Linked DNA regions of Solidesulfovibrio magneticus RS-1. The protein of the gene in region 2 binds, or shares a complex with, the protein of the main gene of each other region. Links are inferred from orthologs where the notes say so. Each region holds a gene or a part of one and is shown on either strand. Other genes may lie near its edges. The genes, in order: DMR_RS05335 and DMR_RS13150.

Region 1 (15,481 bases), 1.8 Mb from region 2 along the record:
CTACCCACTACTAGCCTGGCTTGGTTTTATAATTTCATTGTCTATAGCATTTGGGATATGGGGCGCGCTCTTACGCCTCGGAATATGGGAAAAACAACAAACTACAGTCGTCTCTCACGACCCTAAAAAGACAATCTGTTTAAGATGTGTAAGAGAAGGTTCATACATAATTCATTTATTTGGAATAACGCCGGCAACATTCATTCCATCCGCCATAATAGTCTACTGGATAGCCTTGCTAGACACGTCATCTGTAATCGATATCTCAAAACTACTTATCACATCAGATTGTTATCGTGCCGACAAGGAATTCATCACAACTCTCACATTTTTGTCAACATATATAGCCACTATAATGTACTCAAGCCATATCTTTCTTGAATTGAAACTCTCAAAACTCCAGCCCTGCAAATTCATATACACCATCTTTTCTTACATCGCTCCACCAACAACAGCATTTCTCACAACACAATGCACGAAAAATAGGTTATATAATATATTTTTTGTGCATATTAATCGGACTCATCATTGGATTCTTCGCTTATTGTAAAACATTCATCACTAAGAAACCGCATACCCTGTGCGCAAAAATGTGCAGCTAGTCTTTTTATCAAGGGCCGCCAACAATCAGCGGCCCTCTCAGTTTTTGACAAGCTTCCTACCCCGGATACCCCGCGTCCGCTTCCAGCCCCCGCGAATTGGCGGCTTGCCTGGCCAGCACGTCGCAGCGCTCGTTTTCGGGGTGGCCGGTGTGGCCGCGCACCCAGCTGAACTTCACCTTGTGGCGGGACAAAAGCGGCAACAGCCGCAGCCACAGGTCTTGATTCTTCACCGGCTTTTTCTCGGAATTGACCCAGCCCTTTTTCTGCCACGAGGCCAGCCAGCGCTTCTCGATGGCGTCGTGGACGTAGCGCGAATCCGTGGTGATGGACACTACGCTGGGCTCGACCAGCTCTTCCAGGGCCACGATGCAGGCCAGCAACTCCATGCGGTTGTTGGTGGTCAGCTTGCGGCCGCCGGAAAATTCCCGGCGTTCGTCGCCGCGAAGCAGCACCGCGCCGTAGCCGCCGGGGCCGGGATTGCCCAGGCAGGCCCCGTCGGTAAAGATGATCACGTTTTGCTGCGGCGCTTTGGTTTCCTCGGTCACGTATCGTCTCCTTTTGCCTTGTCGGCGGCCTCGTCCAGGGCTGAAACGAGAAGCCCCACCGCAGCCAGCAGGCCCTCGCGGGCCTTGCCCGCCCGGCAGGCGGCGTCCAGGTGCTCCCGGGCCAGATCGGCCGGCAGCCCGGCCGGCAGGCCGGCGGCGGCCAGAGGCGGCAGAACCACCCGGCTGCCGGCGCAGTCCGAGGCCGCGTACACGACGATTTTTTTGGGATTATTGGGGGCCGTTGCCGGGAGCGGGTCCGTCCCCAGCCGCACGGCCAGTTCCAGGCCGAAGCGCCCGCGCAGGTGCTCGGCCGCTTCCAGCAGCCACAGCCGGTCCTCGCGGGTAAGCACCCCGGCCGGATCGGCCACCACGCCCCGGGCCTCGGTGCGCGCGATGACCCGCTCGAAATTCTTCTGATAGGCGGCAACGGCCAGGGCGAACACCCCGGCCAGCAACAGTCCGCGCGCCAGCCGCTCCGAGGAGGACCGGCCGCGCGGGACGAAAAACAGCCGCTTCATGACGCGCTCGGGCCGTCCCCGGCCACCCGGCCGTCGCGGATGTGGACCACCCGGCCGCAGCGCTCGGCCAGCCCCGGATCGTGGGTGACGAGAATGAGCGTCATGCCGTCGGACAGGGAAAACAGCAGTTCCATGACCATCTGGCCGGTCTCGCCGTCGAGGTTGCCAGTGGGTTCGTCGGCCAGAAGCAGGCGCGGACGCGGGGCCAGGGCCCGGGCCAGGGCCACCCGCTGCTGCTCGCCGCCGGACAGCTCGGCCGGGAAATGGCCGCGCCGCTGCGACAGCCCCACGGCGTCCAGGGCCTGGGCCGCCCGGTCGAAGGCGTCGGCCCGGCCGGCGAACTCCAGCGGCAGGGCCACGTTTTCCAGCGCCGTCATGGCCGGCACGAGGTGGAAGGCCTGGAACACGATGCCCACGTTGTCGCGGCGAAAGCGGGCCAGCGCGTCCTCGCCCATGGCCGTCAGGTCCTGTCCGGCCACGGTCACCGTGCCGGAGGTGGGAGCGAGCAGTCCGGCCATGAGCATTAAAAGCGTGGTCTTGCCCGCGCCCGAAGGCCCCATCACCGCCGCCACTTCGCCGGCGGCGGCGGCAAAGTCCACCCCGCGCAGGATGTTGACCCCGCCGGCCTGGCTTTGTAACGTCAGCCGCACATCGGACAAGGAAATCATGCACGCCTCCAACATCCCCACAGCGGGCGCGCCGCGCCCCGTGCCGTCCCCGGCAGGATACCAGCTTGCCCGGAAAAGACAAACCGCGCCGGTTTGCCTGGCCCTGGCCCTGGCCCTGGCTCTGGCCGTTCTTGGAGTTTTCATGCCGCAGACCGCCCCGGCCGCAACCCTGGCCGCCCTGGGCGACAGCCTCACCGCCGGCTGGGGACTGCCCGCCGCCGACGCCTACCCGGCCAAGCTCGCCCGCGCCCTGGCCGCGCGCGGCTATGACGTGGACATCCTCAATTTCGGCATCTCCGGCGACACCACCGCCGGCGGTCTGGCCCGCCTCGACGCGGTGCTGGCCGCCAAACCGGCCGGCGTCATCCTGGAACTCGGGGCCAACGACATGCTGCGCGGCCTGCCCACGGCCGTGCCCCGGGACAACCTCGACGCCATCCTGGCCCGGCTCAAGGCGGCCGGCATCCCGGTCCTGCTCTGCGGCATCCAGGCCATGCGCAACTACGGCCTGGGCTACGCCCGCGACCTCGACGCCGTCTACGCCGAGCTGAGCAAGAAATACGACGCCGTGCTCTACCCGTCCTTTCTCGACGGCGTCACCGGCGTTCCCGGCCTGACCATGCCCGACGGCCTGCATCCCACCGCCGCCGGAGTGGACGAAATGGTGCGGCGCAGCCTGCCCGCCGTGGAAACCTTTCTCTCGCGCCTGGGCGTGCGCCCGGCCGGCGCGCCGTAACCGCCATGCCCGCCCTTTTAGTCGACGTCGGCAACACCAACATCAAGTTCGGCCTGGCCGAGGCCGGCGGCCTGCTGTCGTCCTTTGCCCTGCCCACCGACCGCAGCGCCACCCCGGACAGCCTGGGTCTGGCCCTGGCCTCGGCGTTGCCCTTTCACGGCTGCCGGCCGGCCGACATCGAGGCCGCCGTGGCCTCCAGCGTGGTGCCGCCGCTTAATCCCATCATCGAACACGCCATTTCGCGCTATCTCGGCGTGCGGCTGCGCTTCGTGCCCACGGACATCCCCATACCGCTCAAAAACCTCTACGGCCGGCCCCACGAAGTCGGGGCCGACCGGCTGGTCACGGCCTTTGCCGGCCGCCGGGCCGTGGGCGCGGCCTCGGTCATCGTGGTGGATTTCGGCACGGCCACCAATTTCGACTGCGTCCAGGACGACGCGTTCCTGGGCGGGCTCATCTGCCCGGGCCTCATGACGTCGCTGTCCGGACTGGTCAGCAAGACAGCCAAGCTGCCCCACGTGGCCCTGGACCCGGGCGACGGGGCGCTGTCCATCGGCCGCTCCACCACGGACTGCATCAACCAGGGCTTTGTCTTCGGCTTTGCCGACATGGTGACGGGCGTCACCGCCCGCCTCAAGGCCCACCTCGGCGGCGACGTCCACGTGCTGGCCACGGGCGGTTTTGCCGAGAAACTCGCCCCCATCTGTCCGGTCATCCGCGACGTGCGGCCGGAACTGTTGCTCGAAGGGTTGCGGCAATTGTGGCTGGCCTCAAGCCGGCCGGGAGGCCGGAAATGACGATACTGCCGGAGATTCTCGGCTGCTACCAGTCCGAGAAGCGCGAGAAGATGGGCGGCCAGGGCGGTTCCGGACGCGGTTTTGTCCAGCGCATCGACTGGCTGGCCATGAAGCTCGGGCCGGCCCGCATCGTCATCTTTCCCCTGGACGAAAAACATCTGCCCATGCCCCTGCAAAAGATCGTCACGCCGGAAGAATTCCTGCGCCATTTCGTGCCGGCCCCGCTGCTCTACAGCGAGCGCATCGCCCCGGCCGCCTTGGTGCTGGCCAGGCTGCTGCGCGACGTCGGGCCGGGCCTGGACCACAAAACCCTGCCCCCGCCCGAACAGGCCCTTTTCCTGGTCATCCTGGCCGCCCTGGCCGCCGCCGGCCGGCCCGACTCCGGCGAGGACGCCCTGGCTGTGCTCCAAAGCAGCGGCGCGGCCACGGCCGAAGGCCAAAAGCTCGCCATAAACGCCTTTGGCATAAGCCTTCGCAAAAGCGGCGATTTCGACGGCGCGGCCAACTACTACCGCAAGGCCCTGGAGCTTTCCCCCCACGACGAACGCCTGATGTTCAACCTCGCCCGCACCCTCTACGAAAAAGGCGACGCCGCCGGCTGCCGGACGCTCCTGGAAAAGGCCGTGGCCGCCGACCCGGACTTCGCCGAGGCCAAGGCCTTCCTGCGCTACCTGGCCCGCCACGCCAAACCGGCCGGCGTCGAAGACTTCCCGGACATCACGATCTGACGAAGCCTGGGCGACATTCCCGATCCCCCCGCCGCCTCCGGCATTTTGCCCGACCCCGGGGCTTATAAATCGTTTGGAATTGCGCTACAGCCAACAGTGTCGGGCCACGCGGCCCGCCTTCCACGCACACAACGCCAAACCCCATACTTTCAAGGAGACCATCATGAGCACCATAGCGGCCGTTTGGGCCAGGGAAATCCTCGATTCGCGCGGCAATCCCACCGTCGAGGTGGAGGTCACCCTGGAATCCGGCGCGTCCGGCCGGGCCGCCGTCCCCTCGGGCGCGTCCACCGGCTCCCGCGAAGCCCTGGAAATGCGCGACCAGGACGCCTCCCGTTACGCCGGCAAAGGCGTCACCAAGGCCGTGGAGAACGTCCAGGGCGAACTGGCCGACACCGTCATCGGCATGGACGCCCTGCAGCAGGTGGCCATCGACAACCTCATGATCGACACCGACGGCACCGAGAACAAATCGCGCCTGGGCGCCAACGCCATCCTCGGCGTGTCCCTGGCCGTGTGCCGCGCCGCCTCCAACTTCCTGGGGCTGCCGCTGTACCAGTACATCGGCGGCATCAACTCCAAGGTGCTGCCCGTGCCCATGATGAACATCATCAACGGTGGCGCGCACGCTCCCAACAACCTGGACATCCAGGAATTCATGATCATTCCCCTTGGCGCGCGCACCTTTGCCGACGCCCTGCGCATGGGCGCCGAGACCTTCCACACCCTCAAAAAGATCCTGGCCGCCGACGGCCACATGACCGCCGTGGGCGACGAGGGCGGCTTTGCCCCCAACCTCAAGAGCCACGACGAAGCCTTCAAATACATCATCAAGGCCATCGAGGAATCCGGCTACCGCCCGGGTTCGGAAATCTCCCTGGCCATCGACGCCGCCGCCTCGGAATTCTATAAGAACGGCAAATACGTGCTCACCGGCGAGAACCTCTCCCTGTCCTCGACCGAAATGGTCGATTACTTGGGCGGCTTCGTCGAGCGCTATCCGCTGATCTCCATCGAGGACGGCCTGGCCGAGTCCGACTGGCCGGGCTGGAAGACGCTTACGCTGAACCTCGGCGAACGCATCCAGCTCGTTGGCGACGACATCTTCGTCACCAATCCCGACATCCTGGCCGAAGGCATCGACCAGGGCGTGGCCAACTCCATCCTCATCAAGCTCAACCAGATCGGCACCGTCACCGAGACCCTGGACACCATCGAGATGGCCAAACAGGCCGCCTACACCACGGTGGTCTCCCACCGCTCGGGCGAGACCGAGGACAGCTTCATCGCCGACCTGTCCGTGGCCGTCAACGCCGGCCAGATCAAGACCGGCTCGCTGTGCCGCTCCGACCGCCTGGCCAAGTACAACCAGCTGCTGCGCATCGAGGAAGAGCTGGAAGATATGGCCATCTACTACGGCCCGGTCATGGCCGGCCAGTGGTACGAAGAAGAGCCCGAAGGCGACGAAGAGTAGAGAAGAAAAGAAGAGAAAGACGAAGACTGCCTCCGGCGGCCGGGAGGGGCTAAGCCCCTCCCGGACCCTCCCTGAAAGGGGGAAAGGGGCCAGGCGGGGCTTCGTGAGACGCCCTGGGAACCAGTGAGGGTTTCCAGGGCGTTTTTGCTTTTGCTGGCCGCTTCGGCCAGTGGAAACCCTTTCTGCCACGCTGCCGCCCGCCGTCCCAGCCTCGCCCCCCCCTTTACCCCATGTCAGGGGTCCGGGGGGCTGAGCCCCCCGGCCGCCGGAGGCCTCTTCCTCCTCGCCTTTCCACCTCGCATCAGTAGACGACGCCCGCCTGCCCGGTTAAGAGTGTCGCCGTGACGTCGGCGGCTGGGGCCGCTGTTGACCGCTTTCCAAGGAGATTTCGCCATGCTGCTTATTGACGGCAAGAAAGTCGCGGCCGAATTGCGCCAGCGCGTGAAAAACGACGTGGACGCCCTGGTGCGCCAGCACGGGCGCGCCCCGCATCTGGCCGTCATCCTCGTTGGCGAGGACCCGGCTTCCCAGATTTACGTCCGCTACAAGGAAAAGGCCTGCGAGGAAGTGGGCTTCGTTTCCCGCATCTGGCGGCTCGACGGCGGCATCGGCCAGTGCGCCCTGGAGAAGCTCATCACCGAACTGTCCAGCAGCGAGGACATTGACGGCATCCTGCTCCAGCTGCCTCTGCCCAAGGGTTTGGACGCCCAGCGCTGTCTGGCCCTGGTCGATCCCAAAAAGGACGTGGACGGCTTCCATCCCGAAAACGTCGGGCGGCTGTCCATCGGGTTGCCCTGCCTCAAGCCGTGCACGCCGTTTGGAGTCATCAAGCTTCTGGAATATTACGGCCTTTCCCCGGCCGGCAAGCGGGCGGTGGTCATCGGGCGCAGCAACATCGTGGGCAAGCCCATGGCCATGCTGCTCTCTGCCGCCTCGCCTTTCGGCAACGCCACGGTGACGGTGTGCCATTCGCGCACGCCGGACCTGGCCGCCGTGGTGCGCGAGGCCGACTTCATCGTGCCGGCCATCGGCAAGCCCAAGCTCATCACCCGCGACATGGTCAAGCCCGGCGCGGTCATCGTGGACGTGGGCATGAACCGCCTGCCTGACGGCAAGCTGTGCGGCGACGTGGACTACGACAACCTCACCGACGTGGCTTCGGCCATGACGCCGGTGCCCGGCGGCGTCGGCCCCATGACCATCGCCACGCTCATGAGCAACACCGTGGAGGCCTACCGCTGGCGTCGCCAGCCCCCAGATTGCCCGATCTAGGCCCCAAGGGCGCGCGTGATATACCACCGGCCGTCCATCCCCCCTTTCAGGGAGGGTCCGGGAGGGGGTTACCCCCTCCCGGCCGCCGGAGGCATTCTTCTCTTCCTCCTTGGCCTCTCCGCCCCAGACCCTCGCGCCGCGTCCACGAGAAGCAACAGCGAAAAACCAGTAATTTTTCTTAAAAAATACTCTCGTATTTTTTAAGGGACGCGCCGCCATGCTGTCACTCGCCTCGATACCGCATTTCGCCAGAAACGCCCGCAGATTCCGGGAAATCGCCGGGGTGCTGGCGCGTTACGGCCTGGCCGAGTTTCTGGCCGCCACGGACCCGGCGTTTTTAAAAGACCTGCTGGTCAGCCCGTCGGGGGCCAGTCTGGCGACGCTGAAGCGTGAGGAACGGCTGCGGCTGGCCCTGACCGAGCTTGGGGGCACGGCCATCAAGCTTGGCCAGATACTCAGCACCCGGGCCGACCTCGTGGGGCCGGAGGTGGCGGCGGAACTGTCCAGACTGCGGGCCGACACCGAACCCGATGCGCCCGAGGCGGTGGAGCGCACGATCCGCGAGGCGCTTGGCGCGCCGGTGGAAGAACTCTTCGAGGGCTTTGATCCCGTGCCCATGGCCAGCGCCTCCATTGGCCAGGTGCATCGGGCCAGGCTGCCGGACGGCACGGCGGTGGTGGTCAAGGTGCGCCATGCCGGCATCGAGGAGCGGGTGCGGGCCGATCTCGACATCCTCATGGGCCTGGCCGAACTGGCCGAGCGGGGGGTGGTGGAGCTGCGGCTGTATCAACCCCTGGCCGTGGCCGCCGAGATGCGCCGCACCATCCTGCGGGAACTCGATTTCGTGCGCGAGGAGCGCAATCTGCGCCATTTCGCGGCCAATTTCGCTTCCGAGCCGGGCGTGGCCTTTCCGCGCCCCTATCCCGAGCGCTGCGCCCGGGAAGTGCTGACCATGGAAGAGCTGGTCGGGGAGCCGCTGTCGCGTCTGGCCGGGGAGCTTTCGCCCGAGGCCGCGGCCCGGCGCACGGCCATGGCCAAGCTTGCCGCCGACGTGTTCCTGGAGATGATTTTCCGCGACAACTTCTTCCATGCCGACCCGCATCCCGGCAATCTGCTGGTGCTGCCCGGCGACAGGCTGGGCATCCTGGACTGCGGCATGGTCGGGCGCATCGACGAGCGCACCCGGCGGGCCATGGAGGACGCGCTTTTGGCCGTGGCCGAGGGCGACGCCGAGGGGCTGACCGAACAGGTCATGCGCATCGGCCGGCTGCCGCCGGGCCTGGACCGGGCGGCGCTTAGGGCCGACATTGAGGATTTCGTGGCCGATTACGCCAGCCAGGAGCTTGGCGCGTTCGACCTGGGCGGGGCCATGGCCGACGTGGCCGCCATCGTGCGCCGCCACGGCATCCTGCTGCCGCCGGTGGTGGCCCATCTCATCAAAGTCTTTGTGGTGCTGGAAGGCGCGTCGCGAACGCTCTCCCCGGGCTTTTCGCTCATTGACGTCATCGCGCCCTACGCCGGCAAGATCATCGCCCGTCGGCTTTCGCCCGGGGCGCTTTTCACCCGCGCCCGGCGCAGCTGGCGCGACTGGAACGCCCTGGTCGAGAGTTTCCCCCGCGACGCCGCCGAGATCCTGCGCCGCGCCCGCGAGGGCCGGCTCGACGTGCACCTCGTCCACCGGGGCCTGGACGCCACCATAAACCGCCTGGTCTACGGCATCGTCACGGCGGCGCTGTTTCTCGGCTCCTGCCAGGTGCTGGCCAGCCGCGTGCCGCCGCTCGTCTTCGGCATCTCGCTCTTCGGGGCGCTCGGGTGCGCCGCCGCCGTGCTGCTCGGCCTACGGCTCCTTCGCGCCGTCAAACGCTCCGGCGAACTTGGCCCCGATTCCTGACAACCGCCAGCCGCAAAGGATCTGCCGTGCGCGCCATTTTGCTTGAGACCACCGATCCGGCCGTTAATCTCGCCACCGAGGAGTGGCTGCTCAAAAACGCCGCTACCGACGTGTTCATGCTGTGGCGCAACGCCCCGGCCGTCATTGTCGGGCGCAACCAGAACACCCGCGCCCAGATCGACGAAGCCTTCGTGCGGGAGCGGGGCATCCCGGTGGTGCGCCGTTTAAGCGGCGGCGGCGCGGTCTTCCATGATCTGGGCAACGTCAATTTCACGTTCATCAGCCTCGGCGGCGGGGCCATGGACTTTAGGGGCTTCACCGCCCCGATCCTGGCGGCGGTGGCGGCCCTGGGCGTGCAATGCGCCTTCGAGGGACGCAACGACCTGACCATCGAGGGCCAAAAATTTTCCGGCAACGCCCAGCACGTCTGGCGCGACCGGGTGCTGCACCACGGCACCCTGCTCTTTGACGCCGACGTCTCCCATCTGACCGGGGCGCTACGGGTCGATCCCGAAAAATACCGCGACAAGGCCGTCAAAAGCGTGGAAAAGCGCGTCACCAACATCGCCGCCCACCTGCCCGCGCCCATGGCCGTGACCGACTTCATGGGCCACGTCATGGGGCATGTCTGCCCGGGCGCGGCCCCGGGCGACTTGGCGCTGGCCCCGGACGAGGCCGCCGGCGCGGCCGGGCTGGCCGAGAGCCGCTACCGGACCTACGACTGGAATTTCGGGGCCTCGCCGGCCTACGGCTTCACCCGGACGCGCCGCACGCCCGGCGGGCTCATCGAGGCCCATCTGGACGTCAAAGGCGGCGTCATCCTTGCGGCGCGGCTTCTGGGCGACTATTTCGGCCGGCGCGACGTGGCCGAGCTGGAAGCGGCGCTGGCCGGCTGCCGCCACGACCGCGACGCCCTGGCCGAACGCTTGGGCGGGGTGGAGCTGGGCGAGTATCTGCTGGGCGTGGGCGTGGAGGATTTGGTGGAATGTTTGTTTTAGGGGGTGGGGGAAAGAGGAAAGAATGCCTCCGGCGGCTGGGGGCCTGAGGCCCCCAGACCCCCCAAGTGGGAAAATGATAAAGGGGGTTGCGAGGCCGGTCAGACGTCTTGCGCGGGCGGGGACGCAGCCCCAGGCGTAGCGTCGCCAATGGCTGCCGTGGCCGCCTGGCGGCGGGCCGCCTTGGCCAGCTTGGCCGCGATGAGAAAACCGGAGTTGAGCGCCAGACAACGCTCGGCCGCCTCCACCGCGCCGTCGTACTCCTCCAGTTCGTAGAGCACCCGGCCGAGATTAAACAACAGGTTCTCGTCGTTTTCGCTGACGGCCAGGGCTTTCTCGTAATACGACTTGGCCAGGGCCAGCAGCCCGGCCTTGCGCATCCGAATGCCGAATTCGTTGAACAAAAACTTGTTTTCCGGGCCAAAGGCCAGCTCGATGCCCATGATCTTGTCGAAAATGTCGCGGGCGTCGTCGAGCTTGCCGCCGGACAGGTAGGCGTTGCCCAGGCCGAAGATGGCGCGCAGGTTCTCGGCGTCGTAGGCCAGGGCTTTCTGGAAGGATTCCTCGGCCCGCTCCAGCCGGCCGGCCTCCAGATGTTTCTCGCCCCGCTCCAGCTCGGCCTGCATGGCTTCCATGCGCGGCTTGACCAGATTGTAGTACATGAGCGGCTCGGGCTTGAACTTCTGGAGGAATTCCTCCTCAGTGATCGGCGTGACCTCGCCGCTGGGCACGCTGTTGCCGTTTAAGGCCTGCACGCTGATGCCCGCCTCAGGTGTTTTTTCGGCGTAATAATAGATCGCGCGTTCAGCGCTCTGCGTGGTGCCGCCAAACCCTGTCTTGTAGGTTTCCCGCACCGATACGGCCACGGCGAAACGTTTGGCCCCGATTTTTCCCGTCATGGCGTCGTACAGCCCTCCCTGACGTTGGTGCGCTTGGCCTGCGCTCGAGCACACAGGGGCAGGATAGTCCATTTCACCGCTGAAAGCATCCTCTTTGCGTCGGAATAAACGCCCTCAAGACGGGTTTGGAACAACGCAAACCGGAAAAATTTCAGGGCCTAAGGGAGAAAAGGAACAATTTTTCCTTGCCAGCCACTGACCGGTTCGTTATCGTTTTCCATGTTCGCTCAAACCCGTGACGACTTCGCGTGTGGTGCGTGACCGTCCTCCCCGTGTTTGCGCGGCGAGACTCTAACGGAGTCTGGAATACGAGTGCGCAACGCCTGCCATACCTTTCTTCGCCGTCCCGACGGACAGGCGCACTCCAACTGTCAGGCCTTCACGGCCCTTGGGCCGATGGGTTTGTCCTGGGGAGGAGCGTAGCCGGCGGGTAGCCCTCCTCCGTCCACGCTTCGCGTTCGCTGACGTCAACCGTTTTGGGAGTCCGTGTCTCATGTCCAAAAACATCTATGTTGGCAACCTGCCCTTCCGCACCACCGAGGAAAGCGTCCGTGACCTGTTTGGCCGTTACGGCCCCGTCCAGTCCGTCAAACTGATTTCCGACCGCGAGACCGGCAAACCGCGCGGCTTCGGATTCGTGGAGATGGACGACGACGCCGCCGCTGACGAAGCCATCCGGGCCCTGGACGGCGCCGAGTTCGAAGGCCGTAGCCTCAAGGTCAACGAGGCCAAGCCCCGCGCTCCGCGTCCCCCCCGCCGCCCGGCCTGGTAAACGACCGGCGCAACATCTTTCCTCCCGGGACCGGCTCGTCCGGCCCCGGGAGTTTTATTCTCCTTTGCCGGCTGGCCCTTTTCTTGCTCGCCTGCCCCCACCCTCCCGGAGGCAACCATGCGCGTCAAATATCTGATCATCGGAGCCGGCCCAACGGGCCTTGGCGCGGCCAACCGCCTGGCCGAACTCGGCGAAAACGATTTCCTCGTCCTGGAACGCCATCCCTATCCCGGCGGCCTGGCCGCCAGCTTCACCGATGCCGCCGGCTACACCTGGGACGTGGGCGGACACGTCGTTTTCTCCCACTACAAAGCCTTCGACAAGCTCCTCGATGAACTGCTTGGCGACGAGGTCCTGCGCCACCAGCGTGAATCCTGGATTCGCCTGGCCGGAACCTTCGTTCCCTACCCCTTCCAAAACAACATCCGCCGACTGCCCCCGGATCTCGTTTGGGAATGCGTCGAAGGGCTGCTGGCCGCCGGCCGCGACGCCGCAGCCGGAGTCCACCCCGATGCGCCGGCCAACTTCCGGGAATGGATAGACCGGGTGTTCGGCCCGGGCATCGCGCGGCTGTTCATGGTCCCCTACAATTTCAAGGTCTGGGCCCATCCGGCCACGGCCATGTCCCACCGCTGGATCGGCGAGCGCGTCTCGGTGGTGGACGCCGGGCGGGTGGTCAAAAACATCATCTACGGCACGGACGACGTGGCCTGGGGTCCCAACAACACCTTCAGCTTTCCCCTGCGCGGCGGCACGGGCGAGATCTTCCGCCGCCTGGCCCGTCGTTTCGCCGACCGGCTGCGCCTGGGCGAAGCCTGCCGCCGGGTCGATCCGGCCGAAAAGACCGTGCTCACCGCTTCTGGCGACGTCATCGTCTACGACCATCTGCTGACCACCGGCCCCCTGGACCGTTTCGTGGCCGACCAGCTGGAAGGGGCCAGCCCGGCCATGATCGAGGCGGCCGGACGGCTCAAGCACAGCGGCTCGGTCATCCACGGCCTGGGCTTTGCCGGCGCGCCCCCGGACCCGCGCTGCTGGATGTATTTCCCGGAAGCCGACTGCCCCTTCTACCGGGTCACCAATTTCCACAACTATTCGCCCTTAAACACCCCCGATCCCGACGGCATGATCCCGCGCAGCCGGGCGTTCATGACCGAGACGAGCTTTTCCGCCCACAAGCCGGCCGACTTCGCCGGCCTGGAGCGGGCCACCGTGGACGGCCTGGTCGCCACAACGCTTCTGGCTCCGGCCGACGTCGCCGGCCAGAACGCCTCCTGGGAGATGCGGGTGGACTACGCCTACCCCATACCCTGCCTGGAGCGCGACGCCGCCCTGGCCGTGCTCCAGCCGGCCCTGGAGTGCCTGGGCATCCAGTCCCGTGGACGCTTCGGCGGCTGGAAATACGAGGTCGGCAACATGGACCACTCCATCATGCAGGGCATCGAATGGGCCCAGCGGCACGTCCTGGGACAACCGGAAACCGTCTACACGCTTTAACAACCTGCCTCCGACGGCTGGGGGCCTGAGGCCCCCAGCCCCCCCACATGGAGAAATGTTTAGAGGGGGTTCGGCGAGGGTTGGCGCTTTGTCGGCCGGAAAGCCCAAAGACCGTCGATGACGCTTGACGGAAAACACCGTTGCCCCGGCGCGTCGGCCAGCCGAGGACGGCAGGTGTTTCCCCGGGCCATGTCCCGTCGGGCCGCTGGCCGGTTGACGTCGCCGGCCCGATCTGAAACACCTTCGCGGGCGGGCGCGTCCCGCCTGAAGGAGATGCCATGACCGCCACAGCCACAAGCGGCTGCCCCGTTTTCGCTGGCCGCCGCGACCGCTTGCGCGCCGCCCTGGCCGCCATGGGCCACGACGCCCTGCTCGTGTCCCACGCCGCCAACCGCTTCTATTTAAGCGGCTTCGAACTCCACGATCCCCAGTGCAACGAGAGCGCCGGCTATCTCGTGGTCACGGCCGACGGCGACGACTATCTCTTCACCGACGCCCGCTACCGCGACGCTGCCTTGCGCCTGTGGCCGGAACAAAACCTCTGCATCTACGGGGCCGGGCGCTACGCCGCCATCACGGATTTTCTCAAGGCCCGGGGCGTGACTCGCCTGGGATTCGAGCCGGCCAGCCTGTCCTTCGACGTCCACGGCCGACTGTCCGCGCTGATGCCCATGACACCCGTGGCCCTGGCCGTGGAACCGCTGCGACTGCGCAAGGACGCCGCCGAGATCGCCCGGATGCGCCGCTCGGCCGCCATCAACCACGGCGTCATGGCCAGCCTGCCGGACATTCTCCTGCCCGGACGCACCGAGGCCCAGGCCGCCTGGGAGATCGAAAAACGCTTCCGCGACCTCGGAGCCTCCGAGCTGGCCTTTGCCCCCATCGTGGCCGTGGACGCCAACGCCGCCCTGCCCCATGCCATCCCCGGGGAGACCGTCATCGCCGACGGCTGTCTGGTCCTGGTGGACGTGGGCGGCCGGGCCGACGACTACTGCTCGGACCAGACCCGCACCGTCTGGGTCGGGGCCAAGCCCCCGGCGCGCTTCACCGAGATGCTCGCCCGCGTCCAGACCGCCCAGGCCGCCGTGCTGGAGCGCATCGGCCCGGGCATGGCCTGCCGCGAGGCCTATGCCCTGGCCCGGGAGGTCTTTGCCCGGGAAGGCGTGGCCGAACGCTTCACCCATTCCCTGGGCCACGGCATCGGCCTGGAGACCCACGAAGGCCCAAGCCTCAACCCCTCGGCCGAGAGCGTGCTGGAACCGGGCATGGTCGTCACCGTGGAGCCGGGCCTGTACTATCCCGAATGGGGCGGTGCGCGTTGGGAACACATGGCCCTTATCACCGAAACCGGACGCGACATCCTGTGAGCCGGCGCAGAAGGCCGCCCCGGCGGCGTCGCCATCCCGTGCCGACCGGTTCGGCCCGGCTGTATGTGCGCCTGGCCTCGGCCAACGTGTCGCTGTTGACGTTTTTTCTCCAGGCCGAGGACAATCTGGCCCTGCCCACGGTGGTGGACCGGTTCGCCGCCGTGGTGCGCCTGATCTACAGCCCGGACGAGGCCGGCCGGGTGGAAACGTTTTTGCGCGACTTCACCGCCGTCTGCCCCGAAGCCGCCGTGTGCCTGCGGCCCTGACGCGCCCTTCCCCCTTGCGCTTTTCCGCCCAACGGCTATCCTCAATCAGCTAAAAATGAAACCGTCGGCCCCTGTCCCCGGATACGCCATGGAACCAGCCACCGCACCCCCTCGCCTGCTGCTTGTCGACGACAACCGCGACAATCTGGCCCTGATTCGCCTCTACCTGGAAAGCGACCATTACCGCATCGACGAGGCCGAGAACGGCGTCCAGGCCGTGGAGCTGTTCGCCGCCGCGCCCTATGATCTGGTGCTCATGGACTTGGAGATGCCTGTGGTGGACGGCTACGAAGCCACCCGACGCATCCGGGCGCTGGAACGGCAGCGAGGAGCCGTCCCCACGCCCATCCTGGCCCTGACCGCCCATGCCCTGGATGAACACCGGCTGCTTTGCCAGCAAGCCGGATTCACCGATTTTCTGGCCAAGCCCGTGCGCAAGGCGGCCGTGCTGCGC
Region 2 (15,629 bases):
CTTGGGCGCGGGCTTATCCGGGGTTTTCTCTGCCGGTTTGTCGGCGGCTTTGTCAACCGGTTTGTCGGCCGGCTTGGCCGTCTCCTTGCCGGCCTCGGCGGCGGGAGCGTCCGGCGCTTTGGGCGCGTCGGCCTTGGCCTCGGGGGCGGCGGGCTTGTCCGGCGTCTTGGCCGGTTCGGCCTTGGCGGCGGCCGGGGCCGCGTCCTGGGCGGGCAGGGCGGCCGGCAAGACGGCCAGGAGCGTCAGGGACAGGCAGCACAAGGCAAGCAGACGAAAAGAACGCATGAGGGCTCTCCGGGGCGTCCTAGGGAACGGACGGCGGGTTGGCGAAGCCGGGGTGTCGGTGGGGCCGGCCGGGACGGCGCCGGAGGCCTGGAACGGAGCAAACCCGCGGCGGCGCGCCGAAGCGCCGGTCGGGTTTGGGACGGCGGCCGCCGCGCTTGGGCGCGGGTCGGCCGCCGGGCGGCTGTTGCGCATGGGAATCAGGACTTGCGCTTCTCCATGGGCGTGTAGGCGTGGCGCTTGCGGCCCATGTAGACCTGGCGCGGCCGGTGGATGCGCTGGTCCGGGGAGTGGGTCTCCTCGTTCCAGTGGGCGATCCAGCCGGGCATGTTGCCGATGGCGGTGATGACCGGGAACATGCGCGGCGGGATGTTGATGGCCCGCAGGAGCAAGCTGGCGTAGAAGTTGGTGTTGGGGAAGAGCTGGCGCGAGGCGAAATAGTCGTCGGCCAGGGCGCGTTCCTCGATCTCCAAAGCGATGTCGTGGAAGGCGTCGCGCTTGGCGTAGCCGTTTTTCACGAGATTTTGGTAGGTGCGCTTGATGATGCGGGCGCGCGGGTCTTCCACGTGGAAAAGCCGCTGGCCAAAGCCCATGAGACGGCCGGCGCTGGTTTTCGAGGCCTCGAAAATGCGCTCCACGGTGGTGCGCCCGGCCACCACGTCCTCGAACATGGTCAGCGCCGCCGAGCTGGCTCCGCCGTGCTGGCGGCCCCACAGGGCGCAGATGCCCGACGACACGCTGGCGAACAGGTTGGCCTGGCTTGAGCCGACCATACGCACCGTGGCGCAGGAGGTGTCGAGCGCCTGGTCGGCGTGGCACAGCATGTAGATGCTCAGCGCCCGCACCACAGGGTCCGGGGCTTGGTAGGTCCAAAACGGCACCGAAAACATCATGTGCAGGAAGTTGCGGCAGTAATCCAGGTTGGGGTTGGGGTAATTGAGCGGCAACCCCTGGGATTTGCGGTAGGAAAAGGCGGCGATGGTGCGCACCTTGCTTAAGATCTTGGCGGCGGCCAGCCGGAAGTCCTCGGGCGAGCCGATGTCGTAGAGTTCGGGATAGTAGCTGCCCATGGCGTTGATCATGGCCGAGAGGATGGACATGGGATGGCCGTTGGGCGGAAACCCGTCGAGGTGGCTCAACAGATCTTCGTGCAACAGTTCCTGGTCGCGCAGCATGATGCGGAATTCTTCGCGCTCGGCCCGGGTCGGCAGCTCGCCGAACATGATGAGCATGGCCGTTTCCACGAAGGTGGCCTTGTCGGCAAGCTCTTCAAGGTCGTAGCCGCGATAGAGCACCACGCCATTTTCGCCGTCGATATGCGTGATGGCCGACTTGCAGGCCGCCGTATTGGCGTAGCCGGGATCGAAGGTGATCCAGCCGGTCTGGCTGCGCAGCTTGCGCACGTCCAGGGCCTTTTCGACGTGATCGCCAATGATGACAGGGAGTTCGACAGTCTTGCCGTCATAGGTCAAGGTGGCGGTGGGTGCTTCGTTCATGGCGCTTCCTTATCTGTTGCAACGGGTGTCCATAGCAACGGACCCCCTTCCTGTAAAGCGGGCGGGCCGGCAAGCCGCCTGTGGCCTTGACCCGGCGGGTCTAAAGCGTAAGGTGTCGCCCCGTTGCAAGGAGGGCTTTTCGTGGAAGCGTTTCTTTTCATTCCCTGTCTGGTCGAACACGTGTTGCCGCAAGTGGGCGAGGCGACTACGGCCGTTTTGGTCCGGGCCGGCCTGACGCCGGTGCTGCCCAAGGGCCAGACCTGCTGCGGCCAGTTCGCCTACAAGCGCGGCCGGGCCGACCTCGTGCGGCCCCTGGCCCGGCGGTTCGTGGAAATATTTCAGGACGCGCCGGTGGTGGTGTGTCCCTCGGGTTCGTGCACGGCCATGGTGCGCCGCTATCCCTCGCTTTTCGCCGAGGATGACCCGTTTCGGGAGCAGGCCGCCCACGTCGCCGCCAAGACCTTCGAACTGGGCCAGTTCCTGGTTGAACGCCTGGGGCTCACCGACCTGGGGGCGCGCTGGGACCTGACCGCCGCCCTGCACGGCTCCTGCCAGACCACCCGGGTGCTTGGGGCCGGATCGGCCACCGAGGCGCTGTTGGCCAAGGTCGCCGGCCTGACGCTGGTCCCCTTGGCCCGGCCCGAGCGCTGCTGCGGCTTTGGTGGGGCATTTAGCATCGACTACCCCGAAGCCAGCGAAGCCATTGTTGCGGAAAAAATCGACGACATCGTGGCCAGCGGGGCCGAGGCGGTCATCACCGCCGAGCCGAGCTGCCTGCTCAACATCGCTTCGGCCATGGCCAAGCGCGACCTGCCGATACGGGCGTTGCATCTGGCCGAGGTCCTGGCCGGGGAGGGCATATGACCAAGACCGCCCACGATTTCGCCAAAGCCTCGGCCAAGGCCCTGGGTGACCGCCAAAGCCGGGCCATCCTGCACAAGGCCATCGGCCACATCCGCGTGCTGCGCCAGCGCTCGGTCAACGCCATGCCCGACTTCGCCGAGCGCCAGGCCCGGGCCGTGGCCGTGCGCGACAAGACCCTGGCCAAGCTGCCGGAGTTGCTCGAAAAGCTCGAAGCCAGCGTTACCGCTGTCGGCGGCCGGGTCCACTACGCCGAAACGGCCGAGACGGCAGCTACGCTTGTGGCCCGCATCCTGTCCGAGCGCGGGGCCAAGCTCGTGGTCAAGGGCAAGTCCATGGTGAGCGAGGAGATGGGGCTCAACGAGGTTCTGGAAGCGGCCGGCATCGAGGCCGTGGAGACCGACCTTGGCGAGTACATCATCCAGCTGGCCGGCCAGCGCCCCTCGCATATCCTGGCTCCGGCCCTGCACGTGTCCAAGGAGCAGGTCTCCGACCTTTTCGCCCGCAAGTTCGGCCGCACCAGCACCGACATCCCGGAGATGACCCGCATCGCCCGGGACAGCCTGCGCCAGAAGTTTCTGGCCGCCGACGCCGGCATCACCGGCTGCAACATCGCCATCGCCGAGACCGGCACGGTGACGGTGCTGGAAAACGAGGGCAACATCCGGCTTTCCGGCTCCTGTCCGCCCATCCACATTGCGCTCATGACCCTGGAAAAAGTGGTGGAGACCCTGGCCGACGCCGCCGTGGTCCTGGACATCCTGCCGCCGGCCGCCACCGGCCAGACCCTGCCCGTGCACCTGTCCTTTTTCACCGGCGCGCGGCGCGAGGGCGAACGCGACGGCCCCAGGGAAATGCATCTGGTCATCCTGGACAACGGCCGCTCGGACATCCTGGCCGATCCCAAGCTGCGCTCCATCCTGCGCTGCATCCGCTGCGGGGCCTGCTTAAACGTCTGCCCGGTCTACCAGAGCGTGGGCGGCCACGCCTACGGCACGGTCTATCCCGGCCCCATGGGCTCGGTCATCTCCCCGCTTTTGAAGGACAACCCCGGCGATCCGCGCCAGCCATTCGCCTGCACCCACTGCGCCGCCTGCTCGGAAGCCTGCCCGGCCGGCATCGACCATCCGGCCCTGCTCCAGGAACTGCGCCGCCGCGTGTCGGAGACCGAAACCGATCTGCCGGTGGCGGCCTTCAGCCTGCTGGCCCGGCATCCGCTCCTGTTTGGCGGCGCGGCCGCCGTTGGCCGCCTGTTTGACCCCAAGCTGCGCGAGGTCGCGGCCGTGGCCCCGGACGCGCCGGTGGGCCGCTTCCTGCGCTGCCGGGAGTTCCCGGGGCTGGCCCGGCCTTTCTCCCGGCGATTCAAGGCCCTCGCTCGCCGGCTTAAGCGTCTCCAGGGAGGACGTGCATGAAAACGCGCGCCAAAAACGCCATCCTCGGTCGCCTGCGTGCGGCCACGGCCGCCGGCTTCCCCCGTGTCTCGGCCCCGACCATTCCCCGCAAACCGGGCGGGGGCGTGGCCGATTTCGAGCGCTTCGCCGCCGTGCTGACCACCCTTGGGCCTACCTTTGAGATGGCCCGCACCCCCGAGGAGGCCCGACAGGCGCTGACCGCTTATCTGGCCGCCAACGACGTGAAAACCGCCGTGCGCTGGGACCATCCCGATCTCGACGCCGTCTCGGCCGCCGGCGTCCTGGCCGAGGCCAAGGTCGCGGTCATTGCCCCGGAAGAGCTGCCCGAGCGCGTCTGTCCGGGCCTGGCCGCCGTGGATCTCGGCGTCACGGCCGTGGCCTACGCCCTGTGCGCCACCGGCAGCCTTGTCATGGCCGCCGCCCCGGGACGTGAGCGCGGCACACCGCTGGTGCCGCGCCTGCATGTGGCCTTCGTGGCCAGATCGCGTCTTGTGCCCGACCTGCCGACCATGCTGGAGCGGGTGGGGCAGGGGCCCATGCCCAGCGCACTTAACTGTGTCTCGGGCGTGTCCAGCACCGGCGACATCGAATTCGTTTACGTGCGCGGCGTGCACGGGCCGCTGGCCGTGCATGTGATCGGGCTGGATTGGTTGTAAGGGAGTAGTGGGAGAGTTTTAAGAGTTTCCGGCGGTCGGGGGGAATCATTCCCCCCGGGCCCCCTGTTTGCGGGCTCCGGTCGGCCGGGCGAAGAGACGTCGGCGGGCGGTCGCCCGAGAGAAGACGAGAGCTGTAATGCGCCGTTTGCCCGGACGGCTTATGTCCGGGCAAACGGCGCATTACAGCCCCCAACTCGTCAGCGAAAAGGGCTGCTTTGGGCGCGAGCTATGCTCGCGCCCAAAGCAGCCCTTTTCGCGCGCTTGTGCCGCCGCGCCCTCGGCCAAAGGCACGGTGGAGTCCCCTAGAACATTTTGAGCGCGCGCAACGTATATTCCAGCAATTCGTCGATGGGGCGCTCGGGCAGGCAGGCGTGGGCCAGGGAGAAATACAGCGGTTCGCGTTCGGCCAGGGTGGCCACGATTTCCTCTTTGAGGCCAAGCTGCGTCAGATTGGGGCGCTGGTCCGGGTTGAGATCGGCCATGAGGCGCTCGGCCAGACGGTCGGGGTGGGCTTGCAGGTAGAGCACCAGCCCCTTGGCCAGGAGGGCCCGGTTTTCCGGCAACAGCACCACGCCGCCGCCCGTGGCCGCGACCAGCCCTTTTTGGGCGGCGGTTTCAGCCAGGATGTCTGCTTCGGCCCGGCGGAAGGCGTCCCAGCCCTCCCGGGCCACCAGTTCGGCGATGGTTTCGCCGCGCGCTTCGACGAACCGGGCGTCGAGATCGACGAAGGAGCGGCCGAGGCTTTCGGCCAGTTTGCGGCCAAGCGTGGTCTTGCCCGAGGCCCTGGGACCGATGAGGTAGATGTTGGTGTCGGCGGCAAGGGGCATGGCTCGCTCCGGGAGGTGGCGTGCGGCCGGGACGCGGCCGCCGGCAGTGCAGATAGCCTGCCGGGCGCGGCTTGTCGAGGCGGGCGTGTAACCGATGGGCTGCGCTCGACGCCTGAGCAGGCAAACGCGCCTGGGGAGGGGCGTTGGCGGAGGCTTGCTGCATGACGACGCGTGTTGGTGAGAAATGCGTTCGGTTGAAAGACGGCGTGTCCGGCCGTCCCCGGCCGCGTCTGGAAGGCATTGACGACGCTGCCTTGGCCCGGGCGGCCTTCGAGGGCGACCAGCAAGCTTTTGCCGCGCTGGTCGTGCGGCATGGACCGGGCGTGGCCCATCTGGCTTCCCGTTTTTGCCGGGATCCGGCCGGAGTCGAGGATCTGGCCCAGGAAGTGTTCGTCAAGGCCTACCTCAATTTGGGCGGCCTCCGGGACTGGGGCATGTTTCGCGGCTGGCTGCACCGCATCGCCGCCAACACCTGCATCGACTGGCTGCGCCGGCGCAAGATCGAGGACGGGCTGGTGGGCGGCCTGGAGGACACCTTGCCCGACGAAGGCGAAGCGGCCCGGCGTGAGGCGCGTGAGGCCAGAAGGCGTCTGGAGGCGGCCATGGCCGTGCTCGGCCCCAAGGATCGGCTCCTGGTCGCGCTTTTAGGTCTTGAGGGCAAAAGCGTCGAGGAAGTGGCGGCACTCACGGGATTGACCCGGGTCAACGTCAAGGTGCGGGCCTTTCGCGCCAGGCGCAAGCTCAAGGCATTCTTGGAGAAAGACCATGGCTGAAGGTTCACGGCAATTCGGGGCGGGAAGCCTCGTCACGGTTCTGATCGTCGGCGTCGGCTTGGGCTGGCTGCTGTCGAGCCGTCAGGCGTTGCTGGAAAGGCGGGCCACCGATGGCGCGGGTTTTGAGGAAGTGCGCCAACGGTTTGCCGACGAGTCCATGCGGCGTCTGGATCTGAGTCCCGAGCAGCGCCGCGTCTACCTCGACGCCTGGGAGAACGGTCGGCGCGATTTCGATTTGGCCCTGGGCCGCATGCGCCCGGATATCGACATCGTGTTCCAGCGCATTGATGATCAGGTGCGGCCGATGTTGTCGCCGCGACAGTTGGCTGTCTATGATCGCCTCGAAGCCGAGCGGCGCGCCCACATGCCCGAGCGGCCGGCCGGGGCCGACTGATCCCGCTTATTCGTTTCGCAGATACGGCAAGACCCGCCTAGAGAGCATGGCAAAGGCTCCGGCCGAGCCGAAGACCAGGGTCAGGGCGGCGGCGGCGGCCACAACCAAGGCGGCCGGACCGGCAAAGACCGAAAACGGCAACTCCATGAAATACGTCGTAAACCCAAACGACACGGCCGTGCCCACTGCCAGGGCCACCAGACCCGCCAACAGTCCAAGCAGGGCGTTTTCCAGACACAGCACCGTCATGATGTCGGGCCGGGTCGCGCCGCAGACCTTGTAGATCACGGTCTCGTAGGCCCGTCGCCGCAGGCCCGCGGCCAGGGACTGGATAAGAACGAGCAGCCCCGCCCCGAGGGTTGCGGCGGCGGCGGCGCGCACGGCCGAGGACACCTTGTCGGCCACGGCCAGCACCTCGGTCAGGGCGTCGCCGATACCGACCACCGTGACATTGGGGAAGCGTTCCGTGACGGCGGCGAAGACCGCCTCGCCCGGGGCCTTGCCGGCGGCCTTGTCGGTGTAGGCCGTGGCCAGCCAGGTGGCCGGCAGCCCGTCCAGGGCGTTTGGCGAGAAAACAAAGACGTAGTTGATGCCAAGGGTCAGCCAGTTGACCCGCCGCAGGCTCGAAATCTTGGCCGTGATCTCCCGGCCGAGCACATTGACCGTCACCGTGTCGCCGACCCCGACGCCGATGCCCTTGGCCACGGCCTCCTCCACCGAGACCAGTGGTTCGCCCGCATAGTCCGGGGGCCACCACGCCCCCTCGATCAGACGCGTGCCCTCGGGCATGGCCGCGGCAAAGGACAGCCCCCGGTCGCCCGACACGGCCCAGCGCACGTCTTCGCTGACCCGCGACTCGTCCGGGGCTTCGCCGTTTATGGCCGTCACGCGCCCCCGGATCATGGGCGAGGCGTCCACCCGGATGACGCCGGCCACGCCCCTGGCCGTTTCCAGAAAGGCCGGCAACTGGTTCGGCTGGACATCGACGAAAAAGTAGTCCGGCGCGGTTTTCGGGATGTCTTCCACAAAGGCCTGGCGGAAATTGGCTTCCACCTGGGTCATGGCGGCCAAGGTGGACAGTCCCAGGCCCAGGGCGGCCAGCACCCGGGCCACCTGGTTGCCGGGCCGGGCCACGGCCCGAAGGGCCAGGGAGAACAGTCCCGGGCGATGGAGCGGCGCCAGCCGCACAAGCCGCACCGTGGCTGAGGCCAGCAGCCGGAAGATGGCCGCCGCGCCTAGGGCCGCCACGACAAAGCCCAGGCCCAGCCGGCGGTTGGGCGTGGCCAGCACGGCCAGGGCGAAAAGCCCGGCCAGGGCGATCACACCCGGCAAGGCGTCGCGCCAGGGCAGACGGCCGTTTCCGGCCGGGGCGTAGCCTCGGAAAAGGAGCAGGGGCGAGACCCGGCCGGCTTGCACGAGATGGGGCAGGGAAAAGGCCAAAACGGCCAACGCGCCAAAGGCGGCGGCCAGGGCCAGGGCTTCGGGGTAGGGGCCGGGCGGCAGTCGCACCGGCAGCGCCCCGGCTGCCAGGGGAGCAACAAGCGCCGGCAGCGACGCGCCGACGGCCAGGCCGATGGCAATGCCCAGGCAGCCCTGGGCGGCCACGGCCAGCAGATAGGTCCAAACCACCACCCGCCGGGGCGCGCCCAGGCACTTGAGCGCCGCGATGGAGCCTTCGCGTCCCCCCAGATAGCCGGCCACGGCCTGGGATACGCCGATGCCGCCCAAAAGCAGCGAGGCCAGGCCGACCAACCCGGTCACGGCCCCCAGCCGGTCCATGAAACGGGTCAGCCCGGGCTGGGCCGAGGCCAGATCGCGCACGCGCCAGCCGGCTTTGGGATAGGCGTCCTTGACATGCGCGGCGACGGCCTTGGCCTCGGCCCCTGGCGGGAGCTTGATGCGGTAGGCGTGGCGGGTGAACATGCCCGGGCCGATAAGGCCCGTTCCTTCGAGGGCGCTCTGGGCCACGAGCAGGCGCGGCCCCAGGGACACCAGGCCCGTCGAAGCGTCGGGTTCGCGGACGATGGTCGCCCGTATTTCGAGGGGCACGTCGGCGACGAGGATGACGTCGCCCAGGCGCGCGCCCAGGCGGGCCAGAAGTTCCGGGGCGACGACCGCGCCGGGCAGGCCGTTTCGCGCCTCCAGGGCCTCGGAGGCGGTCATGGGCGGTGACAGGTCGAGGGAACCGTATAAGGGATAGTTCCCGTCCACGGCCTTGAGCGAGGCCAGAGCGCGCCCGGCGTTGTCATCTCGGCCCCGGGCCATGGTCTGCATGGTGACCACATGGGAGACCGTGCCCAGAGCGGCCAGGGCGTGGCTTTCTTCGGGCGAGGCCGGGCGCAGGGACAAGGCGACTTCGACGTCGCCGCCAAGAAGCGCTGCGGCGTCCTCGGCCACGCCGGCCAGATAGGCGGCGGACAGGCTTTTGGAGCCGGCCACGGCGGCCACGCCCAGGGCCAGGCAGGCCACGAAGACGCCAAAGCCCCGCAGCCCAGCCCGCAGCTCGCGGCGGGCCAGGCGCGCCGCTAACAACAGCTCGTATATGAAGCTTTTCATGGCGCAACTCCTCTGTGAGATTTCCTACTGGAAACGCAGGCAATGGTCCATGCCCGTAAAAGTGTGAGGTTTGCGTTGCAAGAGGCATCAAAATAGGCCAGAAACAAACAATCCGAGGACGACCGCGCCCAGGTCCCGAATCCGTATCAGAAACTGAAAAGCGCGGGATACCACCACGTCAAGGGGAGGCCGGCAGTGAAGAATTTGAAGCTTGGCGTCAAAATCAGCATCGGTTTTGGACTCCTGATCGCCATCGCCTGCGCCCTGGGGGGCATGGCCGTGTTCAACATGCGGGGCGTGGAAAGCCAATCCACGCGGTTGGTGCAAGAGTACATCCCGGAACTGGCCATCGCCAACAGCGTCGAGCGGGCTGCCTTGCAGACCATGCTGGAAATGCGCAGTTACGGTTATACCGAGGACAAAAAGCAGTTTGACGCGGGTATGCGCAACTTCGCCGACCTCAAGCGTTCCTTGGGCGAAGCCAAGGCCCATGCCGACAAGTACTCCCAACTGGTCCAGTTGCGCGACAACGTGGCCAAAGCCCAGGCCAAGGCAGCGGAATACGAAAAGCTCATCGCCGAGACCCATGCCCGCATCGAGGCCATCGCCGGAGTGCGCAAAATCTTGGACGGCGCTGCGGCGGAGATCGTCAAAAACAGCGAGGGCTATCTCGAAAGCCAGCAGAAGAAGATCCGCGAGGAGATCGGTTCAGGTGTCGCCTCTGCCGGGTTGCTGGAGCGGGTGGATAAGATCGACGGCGCCAGTGATGCCGTAAGCGCCATCACCGCCATTCGGGTCGGCAACTACCGGGGCCAGCTTTTCCGCGACCCCCGGCACATTGAGGACGCCGTCAAAGCCTTTGGCCAACTTGACCAGGCTATCGACGCCATCCGATCCAAGACCCGCGACGAAGCCAACATTCGCCAACTGACCGCCATCCGCGACGCCTCCCAGAAATACCGCCAAGCCCTCATGGATTATCTCGATAATTTCAAGGCCCTTCAGGATATCGCGGCCAAGCGCCTGGAAGCGGCCAACGCTGTCCAGGACGCGGCCGAGGTCACGGCCAAGGCCGCCATGGACGCCACCACGAAGATCGCCGTCGACGCCGTTTCGAGCTTGGAAACCGCCTCCTCGGTGATGCTGGGCGGCCTGGCCGTGGCGCTGATCCTGGGCGTGGTCATCGCCGTCTTCCTGACCAAGGCCATCACCGGACCGGTCGTCAAGGGCGTGGGATTCGCCAAGGCCATGGCCGAAGGCGACTTCACCCGGCTGCTCGACATCGACCAAAAGGATGAAATGGGCATCCTGGCCGCGTCCCTCAACGAAATGGTGGGCAAATTGCGCGAGGTCGTGGCCGAGGTGCAGTCGGCCTCGGAAAACGTGGCCTCGGGCTCCGAGGAACTCTCGGCCTCGGCCCAGAGCATGTCCCAGGGGGCCACGGAACAGGCGGCCAGCGTCGAGGAAATCTCCTCGTCCATGGAAGAGATGAGCTCCAACATCAAGCAGAACGCCGAGAACGCCCAACAGACCCAGTCCATTGCCGTCAAGGCCGCCCAGGACGCCCGGGAGGGCGGCGAAGCCGTGGTCTCGGCCGTGGCGGCCATGAAGAACATCGCCGAGAAGATTTCCATCATCGAGGAGATCGCCCGCCAGACCAACCTGCTGGCCCTTAACGCCGCCATTGAGGCGGCCCGGGCCGGCGAACACGGCAAGGGCTTCGCCGTGGTCGCGGCCGAAGTGCGCAAGCTGGCCGAGCGCAGCGGTTCGGCTGCCGCCGAAATCTCCGAACTCTCGTCGTCCAGCGTCCAAGTGGCCGAGCGGGCCGGTTCCATGCTCACCAAGATGGTGCCCGACATCCAGCGCACGGCCGATCTCGTGCAGGAAATCGCGGCCGCCAGTCAGGAGCAGAATTCCGGGGCCGACCAGATCAACCGGGCCATCCAGCAGCTTGATCAGGTGGTGCAGCAAAACGCCTCGGCCTCCGAGGAAATGGCCTCCACCTCGGAAGAGCTTTCGAGCCAGGCCGAGCAGCTCCAGTCCACCATGGCCTTTTTCCGGGTGGACGGAGCCACGGCCCGGCGCACGGCCTATCGTCCGGTCAAGGCCCTGCCGTCGGCGGCCCGGCGTCCTGCTGCCGCGGCGCGTCCGTCCGGCGCGGCCGCCAAGCCCGCCAGCGGCGTGGGCATCGACCTTGATGCTCGCGACGACGAGTTCGAGCGGTTCTAGAGGTCCACGACACGAATGCCAGGCCGGACGCGGGAACGCGTCCGGCCTTTTTTATGGCCGCCGGGCAAGTCGGACGGTTGGCGTTGTCGCGGCGGCCCGAGCAGGTCTGAAATAGCGGCGTTTGGGAGGTGTGGGCGAAGGTGGCCCCGTATGGCGCGGCATGGCGTTTGTCGGCCCGGGGCGTAAAAGCCCTGCTTGGGAACAGGAATGGAGCGCCGGATGGCTGGGGGATCACTGCAACAGCAGATTGATGGCGTAAACGAGGCCCGGATTGGGTTTAACTGGCGACAAAGCGCCGCCGGCGGCGCGCATGGAGGCTGGGTTGGCGGTCTGGTCGTCGGCCAGCAGGGGCCAGGAGGCGGAGGCGAAAAAGGACGGCTTGGCGGCAAGGTAAAGACTATCCGGCACGGTGGTGATGTCGCAGCCGCCGTCGGCGCTGGTTGCCGGCAGGATGGTGTTGGCAGTGAGCACGACGTCGGTGATGCCCTGCTCCACCCGCAGCGGACCGCCGGACAGGAGCAGGTTGCCAAGTACCATTTGGCCGTGGGAAGCGTCCATGATTTCGATGCCTTCCTGGCTGACCACGTTGCGCAGGAACACGTTGCCCGGCCCGGCCGGACCCCAGTAGTCGGTGGCGTCGATCTCCTCGACGAGATTGCCCTCGAAGAGATTGCGGAAGGGATAGTGCCCATGCACTGAGATGTCGCAGGGCGTCCAGGCGTCGGACTCGCACTTGCGACCGCTTGAGGCGTTGTAGCCGAAAACATTGCCGTTGGCCCCTTGGCTCACCACCATGGCGTGGCGCAGGGTGCTCAAAACGTTGTTTTCAACCAGGCAGTCGGACACGTGGCGGCCCAGGCTTACGCCGTAGCCGCGCCCGCCGTCGCCGTAGTCGTGGGAGCGCTTGAAGGTGGAGTCGCGCACCTCGATGGCGGCCGAAGATTCGGCGTAGATATGGGCGCTGACGGTGTCGAGGCTTTCCACCCGGCGCACCCAACAGTTAAAGGCGTACTTGAAGTGGATGGTGTCGCCGCCGGCGCTGCCCGGGTCTTCGCGGCGGATGGACAGGTCTTCGATGCCGACGTTTTTTCCCATACGGTAGACCCTGGCCCGGGCGGACAGGTTCGTGGCGTAAGCGGCGCGAAGCGGCCTGTCCAGGGACACGGTCTGGCCCGATATCGCCGTAACGACCGCGAACTGGCCCACAACGCTTTGCGCCCAGTCCTGGTTCCACTCCGGGTCGGTATACATCTTGGCCGGGTCGTTTTGCTGCTCGATCTCCATGACGTCGCCCACGACGATGCTCGAGGCGCTGGACAGGGTCATGCTCGACGCGCCGAGCGGCGCGTCCTGGGTCAGGCTGGACCAACTGCGGGAGTTGTAGGTGGTGAAGTCAATAAGCGCATCGGCTGTCCCGCCCATGTTGAAGACCAGCAAGGAGGCCTTGGCCCCCTCGCCGCGAAGGACCACGCCGCTTGCGAGTTTGAGCGTGCGGGCGAGGCGGTAGGTTCCGGCCGGTATGGCGACCACGCCGGGCTTGGCCACGGCGGCCACGGCGCTCTCGAAGGCGGCGCTGTCGTCGTGCCGGCCGTCGCCCATTGCGCCGTAGTCGCGCACGGAAACGGTTTGCACCGGCGTCGGCGGCGGGGTGCGCAGGCCGGCCTTGTTCCAGGCGGCGTAGGGATCGGCATGGGCTACGGCGTTTTCAGCGGCGACGAGGGGGGCGGTCGGCCAGGCCGCCAGGACAAGCAGGCACAGGGCAAGCGCACGGCACGATGGTGACAGGATCGGATACGGCATGGGACATCCTGTTTGGGGTTTGCCAGAACTTTGCAGATGTCGTGCCTGTGTGAAAAAAGTCAACAGGGTTGGCGCAAGGCGACGGCATTCCATGATTCCTATCGGTGGGCTCTGTGGAAAAAAGCAAAGTTTTTCCACGAAGCATGGAATGGGCTGTTGGGAAATCCAGAAAGTGGGGACTACCGGGCGTTGCAGGCAGGACGCAGTCCCGGGGACCTGGGCAAAAGGGCGGAGGAAAGGGTTGGTGTCGCGTCCCTTAAGCAATACGAGAGAGCTTTTTACGAAAATTCATGGGGTTGATCTGTTGTCTATGACAAGCCAGATACGTTTGTCGGTAACCGGTCAATCAACCCCTTCTTACGCCGCTTGAGTTTTCTGTCATGGTTTATCCCACAGGAGGGCGACCATGGCAGCGTCATCAGCAGAGCTCAGTTTCGAGAAGGCGGCGTACTGGTCTGAACATATTGAGGCTTGGCATCGTAGCGGCCTGAGCCAGGGGGCTTACTGCCGGCGGCAGGGTCTTTCCCAAAGTTCCATGGGCTATTGGCGGAAGCGTTTGGAGGCAGCGACTGGCAAGGAGGGCGCGTCCTGCGTCACCCTCGTTCCCGTGCCTCTGCCGGCGTCGGCCCAGGCGGACATGGCAACCGTGCCGGCACCGATCCTAGTGCACGTGGGCAACGCCTTTCGCATCGAGATCAGAGGCAACTTCGCCGCGCCGGTGCTGGAAAAGCTTGTCCGCACGCTGACACGGCTATGATGTCGCCGGTAAGCGGCGTCCGGGTTTATTTGGCTCTGGGAGCCACAGACATGCGCAAGTCCATCGACGGGCTGTCCATCCTGGTTTCACGGCAGCTGCAACTCGATCCGTTTGCCGGTCACCTTTTCGGCTTTTGCAACCGCAGCCGGACGATCATCAAGCTGCTCTACTGGGATCGCAACGGCTTTTGTCTGTGGCACAAGCGTCTGGAGCGGCATGTGTTTCGCTGGCCAACCCGCGAGGCGGAGGTGCTTGCCATTGACTCCCGGCAACTGGCCTGGCTGCTTGATGGTCTCGATCCCCTGGCCGTGACGGGACACTCCCGTCTGGAGTATTCGACGCTCTTTTAGACAGTATTGCCTTGATTAAATTGAATAATAATGAGAGATTGTTCGGGCCGTGGACATCAATTCCCTCCCTGACGACCCTGCCGCACTGAAAGCTCTCATTGTCAACATGGCTGCCAGTCAGGCTGACCAGCAAGAGCACATCGTCCAACTTGAGCAGCGCCTTCAGCTCCTGAACCTGATCATTTACGGCCCGAAGTCCGAGAAAAAGCCCCGTACCGGCCAGGAGCAGCAGCTCTCCCTGTTCGACGAGGCCGAGCAGACTGCGGAGGAGCACAAACCGCAGACCTTCGAGGAGGCCTGCGCCCCGGCGAGCACCCGCCGCAAACGCGGCCGTCGCCCCATCCCTGCGGATCTGCCCCGGGTGGAGATCATCCACGACCTGCCGGAATCGGAGAAGACCTGCCCCTGCGGCGCTGAGCTGGTCCGCATCGGTGAGGAAGTCAGCGAAAAGCTCGACATCGTGCCGGCCAAAATCCAGGTCATCCGCCACATCCGGCCAAAATACGCCTGCCGTACCTGCGAAGGTGTGGAGGACGATGGGCCGACGGTGAAAACCGCGCCCATGCCACCCCAAATCATCCCCCAGGGCATCGTGACTCAGGGCCTTTTGGCCCATGTCGCCGTGGCCAAGTATGCCGACGCGCTGCCCCTGTACCGCCAGGAGGATCAGTTCGCTCGCCTGGGGCTGGACATCTCCCGGGGAACCCTGGCTGGCTGGATGATCCGCGTAGCCAAGTCCTGCGATCCGCTCATCGACATGATCATCGCTGAAATTCGTTCCGGCCCCATCGTCAACATGGACGAAACCACGGTCCAGGTGCTTGCCGAACCAGGCCGGGCCAACACCACGAAATCATTTATGTGGGTCGCCCGGGGCGGAACACCGGGAAAACCGGTCGTCCTGTTTCGCTATCATCCGACCCGGGCCGGCAGCGTGGCTGCGGAAATTCTTGGCGATTTCAAAGGCTATCTGCAGACCGACGGCTACAGCGGCTATGAGGCCCTGGGCGAACGGGAAGGCCTGCGCCATCTCGGCTGTTTGGCCCATGTCCGGCGCAAGTTCGTCGAGGTCGAGAAGTCCGCTGGCAAGAAGGCCAAAGGCGGCACGGCCCATGCCGTCCTCGATCTGATCGGCAAACTCTACGGCGTGGAGCACCAAGCCGAAAGGCAACAGCTCAATCCGGAGCAGATCAAGGTCCTGCGAGCCGAAAAATCCAGGCCGATCCTGGACAAGCT

The links.
Region 1: the proteins of DMR_RS13150 (region 2) and DMR_RS05335 are in contact, whole or in part, in a cryo-EM structure (PDB 9GE8), measured with the Escherichia coli proteins. The link is inferred for Solidesulfovibrio magneticus RS-1 from one-to-one orthologs.

Annotation. Positions count from the first base shown.
Region 1 is NC_012796.1:1,278,157-1,293,637, reverse strand. The notes cover bases 1,201-4,200. They hold DMR_RS05335 (arylesterase), read left to right. Parts: upstream 1,201-2,331; coding sequence 2,332-3,069; downstream 3,070-4,200. Other genes in these bases: DMR_RS05325 (tetratricopeptide repeat protein), read left to right, coding at 3,863-4,200; DMR_RS05330 (type III pantothenate kinase), read left to right, coding at 3,075-3,866; DMR_RS05340 (ABC transporter ATP-binding protein), read right to left, coding at 1,662-2,333; DMR_RS05345 (hypothetical protein), read right to left, coding at 1,201-1,665. Also shown: DMR_RS24310 (hypothetical protein), read left to right, coding at 1-550; rnhA (ribonuclease HI), read right to left, coding at 659-1,147; more of DMR_RS05345, read right to left, coding at 1,144-1,200; more of DMR_RS05325, read left to right, coding at 4,201-4,594; eno (phosphopyruvate hydratase), read left to right, coding at 4,758-6,068; bifunctional methylenetetrahydrofolate dehydrogenase/methenyltetrahydrofolate cyclohydrolase FolD, read left to right, coding at 6,462-7,340; DMR_RS05310 (ABC1 kinase family protein), read left to right, coding at 7,558-9,231; DMR_RS05305 (lipoate--protein ligase), read left to right, coding at 9,258-10,229; DMR_RS05300 (tetratricopeptide repeat protein), read right to left, coding at 10,328-11,125; DMR_RS05295 (RNA recognition motif domain-containing protein), read left to right, coding at 11,619-11,897; DMR_RS05290 (protoporphyrinogen/coproporphyrinogen oxidase), read left to right, coding at 12,015-13,394; DMR_RS05285 (M24 family metallopeptidase), read left to right, coding at 13,673-14,761; DMR_RS05280 (DUF4911 domain-containing protein), read left to right, coding at 14,800-15,027; DMR_RS05275 (response regulator), read left to right, coding at 15,116-15,481. UniProt on the Escherichia coli protein: TesA is a multifunctional esterase that can act as a thioesterase, lysophospholipase and protease.
Region 2 is NC_012796.1:3,070,960-3,086,588, reverse strand. Bases 6,483-9,630 are described here. They hold DMR_RS13150 (ABC transporter permease), read right to left. Parts: upstream 9,258-9,630; coding sequence 6,708-9,257; downstream 6,483-6,707. Other genes in these bases: DMR_RS13145 (HAMP domain-containing methyl-accepting chemotaxis protein), read left to right, coding at 9,453-9,630; DMR_RS13155 (hypothetical protein), read left to right, coding at 6,483-6,701. Also shown: DMR_RS13190 (mechanosensitive ion channel domain-containing protein), read right to left, coding at 1-285; DMR_RS13185 (citrate/2-methylcitrate synthase), read right to left, coding at 483-1,778; DMR_RS13180 ((Fe-S)-binding protein), read left to right, coding at 1,920-2,642; DMR_RS13175 (lactate utilization protein B), read left to right, coding at 2,639-4,051; DMR_RS13170 (LutC/YkgG family protein), read left to right, coding at 4,048-4,707; DMR_RS13165 (shikimate kinase), read right to left, coding at 5,010-5,534; DMR_RS13160 (RNA polymerase sigma factor), read left to right, coding at 5,696-6,307; more of DMR_RS13155, read left to right, coding at 6,300-6,482; more of DMR_RS13145, read left to right, coding at 9,631-11,486; DMR_RS13140 (glycosyl hydrolase family 28-related protein), read right to left, coding at 11,718-13,286; IS66 family insertion sequence element accessory protein TnpA, read left to right, coding at 13,693-14,043; IS66 family insertion sequence element accessory protein TnpB, read left to right, coding at 14,040-14,393; tnpC (IS66 family transposase), read left to right, coding at 14,500-15,629.